One region of the Paenibacillus sp. P36 genome, then DNA from elsewhere that is predicted to be linked to it. Evidence: riboswitches for the same ligand, from Rfam matches in the RefSeq annotation. Region 1 holds a riboswitch; the other holds the start of a gene.

Evidence for each region. Region 1 has a riboswitch for thiamine pyrophosphate ahead of ACKTT9_RS01740 (ECF transporter S component). Riboswitches for the same ligand answer to the same signal wherever they lie in the genome.
Region 2: another riboswitch for thiamine pyrophosphate. It lies ahead of ACKTT9_RS16470 (ABC transporter substrate-binding protein); the one in region 1 lies ahead of ACKTT9_RS01740 (ECF transporter S component).

What each region holds. Positions count from the first base shown of each region.
Region 1 covers NZ_AP038372.1:378,510-384,538, reverse strand. Annotated here, with positions in the region: gene ACKTT9_RS01755 (hypothetical protein) at 1-467, shown strand, start outside; gene ACKTT9_RS01750 (energy-coupling factor transporter transmembrane component T family protein) at 478-1,275, opposite strand; gene ACKTT9_RS01745 (ABC transporter ATP-binding protein) at 1,266-2,753, opposite strand; gene ACKTT9_RS01740 (ECF transporter S component) at 2,759-3,355, opposite strand; TPP riboswitch at 3,457-3,566, opposite strand; gene ACKTT9_RS01735 (methyl-accepting chemotaxis protein) at 3,620-5,065, opposite strand; gene ACKTT9_RS01730 (DUF3105 domain-containing protein) at 5,263-5,994, shown strand; gene ACKTT9_RS01725 (AraC family transcriptional regulator) at 6,019-6,029, opposite strand, start outside.
Region 2 covers NZ_AP038372.1:3,686,865-3,692,893, reverse strand. Annotated here, with positions in the region: gene ACKTT9_RS16485 (ABC transporter ATP-binding protein) at 1-347, opposite strand, end outside; gene ACKTT9_RS16480 (ABC transporter permease) at 366-1,133, opposite strand; gene ACKTT9_RS16475 (MTH1187 family thiamine-binding protein) at 1,133-1,423, opposite strand; gene ACKTT9_RS16470 (ABC transporter substrate-binding protein) at 1,451-2,494, opposite strand; TPP riboswitch at 2,607-2,714, opposite strand; gene ACKTT9_RS16465 (patatin family protein) at 2,832-3,683, opposite strand; gene ACKTT9_RS16460 (hypothetical protein) at 3,920-4,060, opposite strand; gene ACKTT9_RS16455 (DUF3369 domain-containing protein) at 4,137-5,702, opposite strand; gene ACKTT9_RS16450 (ATP-binding protein) at 5,699-6,029, opposite strand, start outside.

The DNA of each region.
Region 1 (6,029 bases):
CTGCTTATTTCTTTCATCAACAGCCTTTATATCCGCTTTCCGCGGCTGTGTCCGCTTCGCCCTATACCCGACTATCTGGCCAATATGAACACCAAGATCAGTCGTCGGAAGTTTGGACAGGTTGGGAGCAGCATTACCCCCATTTCCATACAAATACGCTCATTCCTCGTGATTATCCAACGGTTGATTCTAAAATTTTATCCAACTCAATTGCCTCTTCTCATCATCTGCTGAAGGACGCTTCGCTTCTCATTCAAAAGCTATCTGAACCCGCCATCGCTCACGAGCTAATGACACATGCCCAACAGGGAAATCAAAAAGAAGTGGATCGTATTGTCCACTCCTTCGGCGTTAAATCTGCTATTGTGACTAGTTATTCACCAAGCTCCGTGAAGTTTACGATTGACCCGCAAACCCCTGACACCCCCTGCTGTGAAGTAACCTTAGCACTCAAATGGGGGCAATAGCCAACTTCCTTTATCGGACGTCGAAAGCATGCCAAATCGGCCACGCTGTCCCCGCCCAAAATGCGAAAATAACAAGAAACAGCCAGTACATCAGATAATAAATATCTAACTTGGAGTAGCTGGATTGATAATAATAAGTGCGTTTGGTTTGTGTGGAAAAACGCTTCGCTTCCATCGCCACAGCTGTCCGATGAGCGCGGCGGATGCTTTGCGCAAGAAGCGGTATGGCATACATGCGCATCACGGTGTACCAACCTGTCAGCCAGCTGCGTCTCTGCTTCCTGCCCCGCACCTTGAGCGCGTAGCGCAGCGTCTGGAACTCCTCGAGCATAAGCGGCAGCATGCGCAATGCGGCAAGGAAGCTGTAAGCGTACTTCGGCGCGACCTTCCACTGCTGCATCAGCGCATAAAACAAGGCTACAGGACGTGTCGTCAGGCTGAACAGCAAGCCGACAGCCGCCACCTGTAAGCCGCGGAAGCCCAGATGCAGACCGCGGTAAAAGCTCTCTTCCGTGATTCGGATGAATCCGAGACGATACCACTCCGTGTCCCCGCTGCCGAACATCATCATCCCCGCCGCAGAGGAGATAAAGATGAGCAGGAACGGGGAAGCATACAGCAGCAGACGCCGCAGCGGCTGGCCTGAATAAACGAACAGCGGCACCAGCGCGCCCGCCGTTAAATACATCATCGTATTCAGATTATGCGTGAAGACAACTAGGATAAAGAGAAGCAGGGACAGGACAAGCTTCACCCCCGGATTAACCCGATGCAGCCAGGTTTCACGATACGTGAACGTTATTTGCATACCATCGGCGCTCCTTCCTCGGTGTGTGCTGCGACAGTCGCAGACTGCTCCGTCACACGACCGGCTTCAACTTGCCAAACGCGTGTGGCGCAGCTTTTGACGATCTCCTCATCGTGCGTCACCATCACGATGACGGTCCCGCCTGCGCGCAGCCGTTCCAGCTGCTCCAGCATGCGCATCGTACCGCGTGCGTCGAGCCCGAAGGTGGGCTCATCGAGCAGCAGGATACGCGGGCTGCGCACCATCGCCGAAGCTACGCTTAAGCGGCGCTTCTGGCCCATCGAGAGCTGGAACGGATGCCGCTTGCGCAGCGCGAGCAGATCGTACTGCCGCAGCAGCTCCTCCAGAGCAGCCTGCTGGGCGCCCTTCCCTCTCTCCGCCTCCGGCAGGGAGTAGAGCAGTTCCTCTTCCACCGAATTCGTCACGAATTGGAATTCGGGGTTTTGGAACACGAAGCCGACCTGCTCCGCAAGCTGCTCGATTTTGCTGCCCTTCACGCCGGCGATCCAGCAGCTGCCCTTGGTCGGGATGAGCCGCATGATGGCGAGCAGGAGCGAGCTTTTGCCCGCACCGTTGGCACCGATGATCGCTATCCAGTCACCGGGATAGACGCTCAAGTTATCCACAGAGGTCTTGATCTGTCCGCCGCGAAGCCCGGTGAAATCGCGAAAGGACATGATCGGCTGCCGGTTCTCAGCATCAGCTTCGACTTCCGCGGGCAACTTGCTCCTGTTTAAGCGTTCCATGTTGAGTTCGCTCCAAACGCCCGGATACCAAATCCCGTAGTCGGCAAGCTGCTTTTTGTACCTATCAAATACGACTTGTGGTGAGCCATCAGCCAGAATCTCTCCTTCCGGAGAGATGACAATCAGACGGTCGATAAGATCGAGAATACCGCTGATTTTATGCTCCACAATGACCAAGGTTTTGTCAGTGCTAATGGACCTGATCGTTTCCCAAACAAGCCCCGTGCCCTCCTCATCCAATAACGCTGTAGGCTCATCTAGAAAAAGCACTTCCGGCTCCAGCGCAAGGACGCTTGCAATCGCCAACCGCTGCTTCATTCCCTGCGACAGTTGGTTGATTAAGGTGTGAGCGTCTTCCAGCTGCAAACCCACCAAGCTCAGATAATGCGCGATCCGTTCCGGCATTTCCTCACGGGGGATTTGCCTATTTTCCAATACGAAAGCAATTTCCTCATCCACATATGGCATGCAAAACTGAGCGTCCGGATCTTGAAACACGTACCCCCATCGGCTTGGTGTGACAAGCTTATCCGCTTTCAGCGGAATCTCGATAATGTCGGGGACGATCCCGCTCAGTACTTGAAGCAGTGTTGATTTCCCGCAGCCGCTTGGCCCGAGCAGCAGCACTTTTTCCCCCGGCATCACCGAAAAGGAAATCCCTTGAAATAACAGGGGAACCTCGTTACCCGGATATTTTAAGCGCAGATTGGTAACCCCAATGCCCTCGCTCATAGGCATTACCCGAGTACATCGTAATCGTTCTTTGAAACCGGTCGAACCAAGTTCAGTACGCCCGTGCGAGCTAATGCTTTTGCCAAGTAATAGGCGAATACCCCAGCTATAATGGCGGAACCTGCAAGACGAAGCCCAATAAATAAGCAATAATTCCAGAATGTTAGCTGATCGATATAGCCATAATATTTATCTACAAGCAAAGAAAGTGCAGCGGATGCGAACGAAGCTAGAACGGTTACACCCACATTCGCCCGGCGATACATGAACAATGCGAAGACGATCTCTGCGCCAAGCCCTTGAAGAATACCATACGCAAGCGTCGATACTCCCCATGATCCTCCAAAAAGAGCCTCAATCGTCGCGGCTGCAACTTCAGCCAATAAGGCGACGCCTGGTTTACGAATAACGAGGAAAGCAAATGTAGCCGCCATGAACCACATCCCGTAGCTTAACTGCTCCGCGTGTAGACCGATCGGTTTTAGAAGATCATACATGGGTCCCCATATGCGATAAATCACCCCAAATACCGCCGCGATCACGATGGTGACCAAAATATCGGTCAATTTTAACCCTTTTGCTCCTGTTCCTTTTTGTGCCATTTCTTCTTCCCACTCCTTTTCCTGGATACCTTTTTGTTAAAATGAGATAGGCGAACACGAAAAAAAGCCTACCGGGATGCGGCAGGCATAAAATTAGTGCAGAAAGAGGCACTCCAATTCTCTACGCTGGCATTACCCAGATCAGATTAACGGTCAGTGGCATAGGGCCACTATCTCAGCCTGACTTCATCAAGCACCCGTGTTGCTATTCATTTGGCTTAACTGTAGCGGATTACTCGATATTTGGCAATGCCTTTGGAGAAATTATTTATCCATCAAAAGTTTTAAATCCAGTGTTAATCCATATAACTGGCGGATGCTGTCAACAATATCTTCCACCCGTTTCTGCTGTACTTCCGCGCTGGCAAGCACTTGCTGCACGGATGCGGCGGACTCTTCCGTTATCGCTGCCACGGATGTCATCTCCTCGGCCACCTTCTGGGAAGACACTTGCAACTGCTGGTTCATGCGCTGCAAGTTCTCCGCTTGCTCCATGACCTCAGCTGTATTCGTGTTAATAACCTCGAATAGCTGATCAACACTTTCCGCTGATTTTCTGCCCGATTCTACCGCCAGTTTGCCAATGGCGACCTTCTCAACTGCGGTCTCCACCTTCTGTTGAATGGAACCTAGAATCTCTGAGATATCCGTTGAAGCTACATGAGCGTTCATTGCAAGCTTCCGAATCTCTCCGGCAACTACGGCAAACCCTTTGCCATGTTCCCCGGCTCGAGCTGCCTCGATGGACGCATTGAGCGATAGAAGATTCGTTTGATTCGCGATATCGGCAATCGTTGTCACGATATTTCCGATTTTCACATTTTCTTCGTTCACTTCATTCATGATGCTCGACGTTTCCGTTACGATCACGGTAATATCCTTAATTTTATGCGTCAGATCTTCCATCTGGCTTTTGCCTTCATTCGTCATCCGAGCTGTATCCCGGGATCTGCTGCTCATCGTGTTCGATGCGGAAGAGGTCATCTCCACCGTCTCATTCACATCTTGGATAGCCGTTGTAATGTCTGTAATGGAAGTGGCTTGAGATTCAATGCCGATGGAAATTTCCTGAAAAGCCGCAACGACTTCTTCTGTGATTCTGCCTGTCACGGAGGCATTTTCATGAAGCGTGTTACTGGATGTTCCCAGTGCCTCTGTTGTCGTACGGACGCCTGTCAGAACCTCTTCCGTCTTCATCCGTGACACCTCGGACTCCCGACCGCTCTGAGCTACACGGCTTAATAATCGGAATCCTATCTGGCCTTGACCTATTAGCGTAATGATGATTAGCACATAAAAAGCATTGATAGCAATATAGTCAATCGGACCCGATAACGTGGAACAGAAATAGTTCAAATTAACGATTCCGATAACGCCATTAAGCAGTAACGGCTTATAATCCATATACAAGGAAACCAGCGCTAAACTTAAATACAAGATAAGCATGCTGGACAAAGCGTGATTATGCGTCATAAAGAAATATGAAATCACATTAAGGCCTATGGCAATGATATATTTGGTGTAAGTGACCCCGATTTTCCTCCAGATCAGCAGCGTGCAAATGACCGCAATAGGCGCTCCAAAAGTCAGCAGCGTCATAACAACTCCCATGGATCTATAGGAAGCCCCCATTCCTAACACCAAACAAGCCCATAACAGCTTCACCATTAACCCGTTTCTTTTATGTAGTTCCAGCATTTGTGCTGTCATTTGGTCATACCCCCTCTTTTCTATAAATTTTTCTACAAAAATAGACATTTACTTACATGATTCAACAATTGAAAGGGAAAATCCTCCTTTTTTTATGTCCAAAACGGGATCTTTACAAAGAATTTGACTTCTTGCCTCTATCGAAACTACAATATGTAGTGTATGACGGATTATTAACGTAAAGGAGCTCATATCAAATGGATACTACCACCATGCAGAACGGGTCGAATCTTACTGCAATTTTGCTTTATATAGGGGCAGCACTCTTCATTTTGGCCGTCATTGGTTACGTGCTTGCCGCGAAGACGAACAAAGCGAACACGAGCAAGCTGAAAAAATCCGAGAAGCAGGCTCTGCACAAAAAGCACAAGACTTGGATGCTGCTGTCTCATGCTCTTATAATTTTAGCGGTTTGTTCTTTAGGAACTTCTCTGATCCAAACCTCATCCAACAAATATAGCGTCGAAAAGCTTAATTACAATGCGCCTATCGAAGTCACGACGGATAAGGATTACGGGCGCAATCATGATGAAGGTATGCTGACCTACGAGATGAAAATCCCAACTTCAGGCACGCATAGCCCGCATGATTTAAAGTTTGGTTTTTACAAGGAAAGACCGACATATGCGATGCTTGTCCATAACTTGGAGCACGGCGACATCATCATCTACTACCATCCCGATGCGCCTCAAGAACTCAAGGATCGCCTCGACTATTTGAGCCATTTCAAACAAGCTGGCGCCGGTGTGCTAGCTGTACCTAACCCGGATGTGCCCAGCGATAAAGAGGTTGTCGTAACCGCCTGGACGAAAACTATGCAGCTTCCTAAATTTGACGAAGCCAGCGTGGGAACTTTTATCTACCAGTATATCGATAAAGGCCCAGAAAAGATCCCGCCTGAAGTGCGCCGTGGCGGCGGAACGATGTAATCGATCCTAATAGACGAGCTCCCGTTATTTACGGA
Region 2 (6,029 bases), 3.3 Mb from region 1:
CTTGCTTTGTCCAAGGCATCAGCCCGCGATACCCCTGCAACCTCCTGCGCGAGCGCAACATTCGCTTCAATAGAGCGCCAAGGGAATAACGCCGACTGCTGCGGCATATAGCTGATAAGCCCCTTGCTTCCAGTCACGTTGGAGCCATCCAGCCAAACCTCTCCTGAGGAAGGAGCAATGAGCCCACCAATGATGTGAAACAGTGTGCTTTTCCCGCTTCCGGATGGCCCAATGATGGAAACGAACTCTCCCTCTTTGACATGCAGTGAGATATTAGATAGCACGGGGACCTGCTGTTTTTTGCCAGTGAACGTATGATGGATCCCTTTCAGTTCTAATTTGCTCAAGTTCCTTTCTCCCCTTCCTTAAGACGACCGTTTCACGTTCCATCGAACAACGAGCTTTTCGAGCCCGGCAATGAGCCAAAAGAACAACAAACTAATCACAACAATGATTAATATGGCGACAAATTCACGATCTGCACGAAACCCTGATTTCTGCAAAATCATATAATAACCCAGGCCGACACCGCCACCAAGCCATTCTGCAATGACAGCCCCCATCACGCTGTAGGTAGCGGATATTTTCAGCCCGGTAAACAGAAACGGAAGGGCGTGCGGCAGCTCTAATTTATAAAAAATCTGCCGTCTGCTGGCGCCAATCATTTGCATATAGTTGTACATGTTTCGGTCCGTCTGCATAAATCCGTCCAGCGTTGACATAGTGACAGGAAAGAAACAAACTAGTGCAATTAAAATAATTTTAGGTATGATGCCAAAACCAAATAAAATAATGAGCAGAGGTCCCAGCGCGATAATCGGGACATTTTGCGACAGGATCAGGAGCGGATAAAATCCCGCCTTCAAAAAAGGTACTCGATGCAAGCAGCTTGCTACGATAACGCCTCCTGTTACGCCAACAATAAACCCTATTAACATTAAACGTACTGTAGCAAATGTATGCATCCATACCCGTGGCATGTCCGTTGTACCGTCCTGCCAGATCTTGAGTGGACTTGGAAGCAACCAGCTTGCCGTTCCTCCCCAAGTCACCGCAAGCTGCCAAATAAGCAAGAGAAGGATGACCACAACAATCGGTGGCCACCCTGCTTTCAATCCGTTCTTCAGTTTCATTATCTGTATTTCTCCGTCAGCTTGTCCATCGATGCGCCAGACGGGTTAAAGTAGATTTTCACTTGCGAGATAACGTTAGGACTACCCATCTCAATCATCGCTTCGTTCATATCTTGAATGATCAGCATAAGCTGATCCAGTTCCCCTTCCATCGTCGTTTCAAGCGGGGAAACGAAATATTTCACACCTGACTTAGCGATGACTTCAATCGCGCGATCCACATAAGGAATCACATCTTCACCGTTTTTTGTTTTAGGAATAATTTGAATACTTACAAGCGCGTTAGCCATCGTAAAAGCCCCTTCCGAGTCATAAAATTATTTCGTGCCAGCAGGTAAGAAATTGTTCGTAAACGCTGCGTCTACATCGAGATTTTTCTCCAAAAGCTTATGCTCCAACATCCAGTTCGCGTAATTTTCCCATACTTGACGTTTTTGTTCGCCCCAACGCGGCGCATCATCCTGATAACGAGGGCTAAGCCATTTTTGGCTGGCCATCACGAGTTTGGCATCCAAATCAGGTACAGCTTTGATCAAAATATTGGCGGCATCCTCAGGCTTGCTGATTGCGAATTGATAACCCTTGGCTGCTGCTGCCGTGAATGCTTTAACTAGCTCCGGCTTCTCTTTAATCAGTTTTTCGTTTGTTGCTAATACAGGAGTATAGTAGTCCAGTTTATCCGAATATTTGTTCAAATAAATCATGTTCAGCGGCTCTCCGCGAAGCTCGGCGTCCACACCTGTCCAAGCATAATAAATCCAGGCGAAATCGATATCTCTTTTGACTGCTGTGAAATAATCGGCATCACCGATATTTACGTTTTTCACTTTGCTTGGATCAGCTTTCTCGGATTGCATCAGCGAGTCGATCATTGCGCTTTCAGCCGGGGCTCCCCAACCACCGTATGTTTTCCCTTCGAAATCCTTAGGTGTTTTAATGTTTTTCGCTACCGGTGAAGCAAATCCCGATGTATTATGCTGAATAACAGCTGCAATGGAAACGAGGGGTACACCTTGGATGCGTCCCTGCGTAATGCTTTCTTGATAGGAAACCCCGAATTCAGCCGCTCCTGAAGCAATCATCGCATCCGCCCCGGCTTCGCCAGGTGCAATGATTTGAACATTCAGTCCTTCTTGTTCAAAAAATCCTTGGTCTTTCGCCACATACAGACCCGTATGGTTGGTGTTCGGCGTCCAGTCCAGGACAACCTTGACATCCGTCAGCGGTTTAGCCGAAGCGGCTGGGCTTGCTGAAGCAGCCGGGCTTGCCGGATTGGCTGGTTTCGCCTCTTGTTTCCCGCAACCTGCTGCAAGGACAGTCAAGCTCACCAGCATAAGTGGTGCAATTTTTTTCCAGTTCATTTCTTGTTTCCCTCTCCCTTATATCTATATAACCACAAGAAAAAGCTCCCGTTATCCGGGAGCGCCATTGGTAGAAAAATGATAAACCCATACAAAATTAAGAAATAGACAAACATTTTGTGTGAATTCTCTACGCTGGCATTACCCAGATCAGATTAACGGTTAGTGACATTTCGGTCACAATCTCAGCCTGACGACTCAAGCTCCCGTGGGTTCTTATTGGTTTGATATTACCATACCGCATGTTCGCTATGAATGCAAACAAAAACCACCATTCCTTTTCACAGAAATCGCGGTTTATATGAACATTCGGTTACTTTTTCTTCTTATCCATCGATTAATTAACAAGCCAGTCTTTCAATTGTGAGCCCAGCCGCTTCGCATCTTGATAACCCAACTCATGTAAAACTTCGAGTTTCCTAGGATTTTTCTCCATTCGGCCTACCAGCACTTTGGACGATGGACGAATGACGATTGCACTGCCATCCGCTTCCATTTGCCTAACAAGCTCTAAAGTGCCATTATAAATTTCACTGCGATTAACTAACACATCCACCAAGCCATCATATTTCGGATAAAAGCTTTTAGCTAACCAGCGCTGCTTAAAAGGGGTCTTGCGATAACCCATCTCTTTGGTTAAGACGATGATATGCTTTCTGTTCCCATCTGCAACTGATTTCCTCACAGGGATCGGATCTACCAAGCCGCCATCAAATAAAGTACGGCCATCATAAAGAATGGGCTGCGCAACAAACGGCAGCGAGCTTGATGCTTGAACGATCGGCATCGTTTGTTGGTCAAGTTGATGCTTCGTATAATAGACCGGTTCTCCTGTATGCGCATCAGTCGTTCCGATAGCGAATTGCTGGGGTGAACGATAAAATGCATCGTAATCAAACGGTACTAATTTATTAGGCAGTTCATTGAAGATAAAATCCATGCCAAATATGCTCTTATGACGCAATAAATTGCGATAACTTAAATACCGATGATCTCCAATATAGTCAATGGTCACTTTCTTATTGCGACCAGGTTGTTTCGAAATATAGGATACCGCGTTGCAGGCTCCCGCTGATACACCAACTACATACGGGAAATACCAATCTTGTTCCATAAAGTATTCCAAGACTCCCGCGGTGTATACGCCTCGCATACCTCCGCCTTCCAGTACGAGTCCAATTCCTTCCATCGTGACACCTTCTTTCTGTCTATCTCTAGCCCTTTATTAGCATACAGGAAATGTCAATTAAAATAAATGCTCCTCCGTCTCCGTAAGAGTGACAAAGAAGCAGGTTCAAGCTCTTTTTTTATATGGATTCGGGGATTACCCCACATAATCCGCGTTTTTGACCAAATTCCGCAAGCCTATAAGAAAAGGCTGCTCGCAGGTCTATCGTGACCTTTTGAACAGCCTTACCGCTTTAACTATGAATTAGTTTTGTTAATGTTGTTTAAGCTAGGTGGAAATTCAGCAGCATTTTGCTTCTTTAACGTCTGAGCTTCTTCCATCAAGGAAGCGTCATTCTGCTGATTATTCTTCTTATCAGGACGATTCACTTTGGTCATTGCCTTCACCTCCATCATCTCCCACCTAGTATGAGAAGGCTGTCGGCTTATTATGCTTTATCGATCCTTAATGCCGTTAACGTTGTTCTCTGTAAAGCTCCTTGATCACCAGAAATTCATCCAAGTGCTCCAGAAAAAGATCCACAACCACGGGGTCAAAATGGCGTCCGCGTTCTGATTTTAATAAATCCAGCACCCTATCCAGCTCCCATGCTTTCTTATAGACACGATCACTGCACAGTGCGTCAAACACATCGGCTAACGCCGTAATACGTCCATAGACGTGAATATCCTCGCCACGAAGTCCATGCGGATACCCCGAACCATCGAACCGCTCATGATGCTGCTGCGCAATGATTGCCGCTGCGTTCAACACTTGCTTGTTCGAATGCTTCAGCATTTCATAACCCAAATTCGAGTGGGTTTTCATAATTTCGAATTCTTCCTGTGTCAATGGGCCCGGCTTGTTCAGGATCGCATCCGGAATCCCGACTTTCCCCACATCGTGCATCGGCGAGGCTAGACGAATAACCTCTGCTTCTTGCTCTGACAATCCGTATTTTATCGCCAGCAAACGCGAATATTCCGCTACTCGCTTCACATGATGCCCCGTTTCCCGGGATCGTGTTTCCGTGATTTCACCCATCGTATAGATGATTTCTTGCTGCGTGCTTTCCAACTCTTCATTCAAATATATATTCTCGAAAGCAACGGAAACGTTCGTGCAGTAGATATCGATCAAATACCGCTCCCACTCGCTTAGCTCTTTGAAGCCATTCATATAAATGACATTCTCCATCCCCATCTTGCTTTGAAAATAAATCACAAAACGGTCGGAAGCGAACGAGCTTTTTTTCGTTAAAAAAGCGAGCTCAATTTCACCGAGTACGTGCTCGGGAACGACATCACGCGCTCTTTCATCCTGATTGGACGCATAGTCGCCGCTCGCAGCCAAGATATAAATATCCTCGACACCCTTTGTTACGGCAAAGCTGCAATGAATAGCATTTTTATGCAAGTTAACAATTGAGGTCATTTGCGTTAATACGCCCGAAGCAAACTTCTTCATAGATTGCAGCTCAAACAGCGTTGCCGAAGATTTAATGATTTCTTCCAAGCCTGATCTGCTTTTCTCAATTGTCTTCAAGTCCCGATAGGAGCGCAGCGCGGTAACGACGGTCGTGAACAGCTTTTGTGTCGTTAGCTCGGTTTTCTCTTTGTAATCATTAATGTCATAATCCATAATGACTGTACGCTCAGGGGCTTGGCCAGGCTGGCCTGTACGCAAAATAATGCGTATCGCTGTATTTTTTAATTCCTCACGTATATATCTTACAGTTTGAAGCCCTGCATCTTCCTGTTCCATCACTACATCGAGCAAAACCAATGCTGCATTAGGCTGCTGTTGCAAGACTTGTTTAGCTTCTGCAGCGGAAAAAGCACTATGAAACTCCAACTTCCTGCCATCAAACTCAAAATCCTGCAAAACCAACTTCGTCACTTGATGAATCTGTTTTTCATCATCGACAATTAAGACAACCCAAGGATCCTGTTCCATCACAACATCATTTGTGGGAACGTTCTCTTCCTCATCAGCAAAAAGAAGCTCATCCAGGTCCATTAACCCATCCTGTCTCGTCATAGCTCTGACTCCTCCTCTAACGGAATCGTGATCATAAACAAACTGCCTTGTCCCAGCGTACTCAAGCACTGGATGCTGCCATTCAGCGATTGCGTGACAAGGTTATAAACGATATTCATGCCTAAGCCGGTACCGCCTTTGCCGCGGCTAGTCGTAAAGAAGGGATCAAAGATATGATCCAGTACCTCCTGCGTCATTCCCTTGCCATCATCGGAATAAGCGATCTGAATATGATCTTGGTGTTCAGTGACACGAATGCTTAGACTTCCTTCATCCTCTGGCCCATAGGCATGATTCACTGAATTCATAACTAAATTCGTAACAATT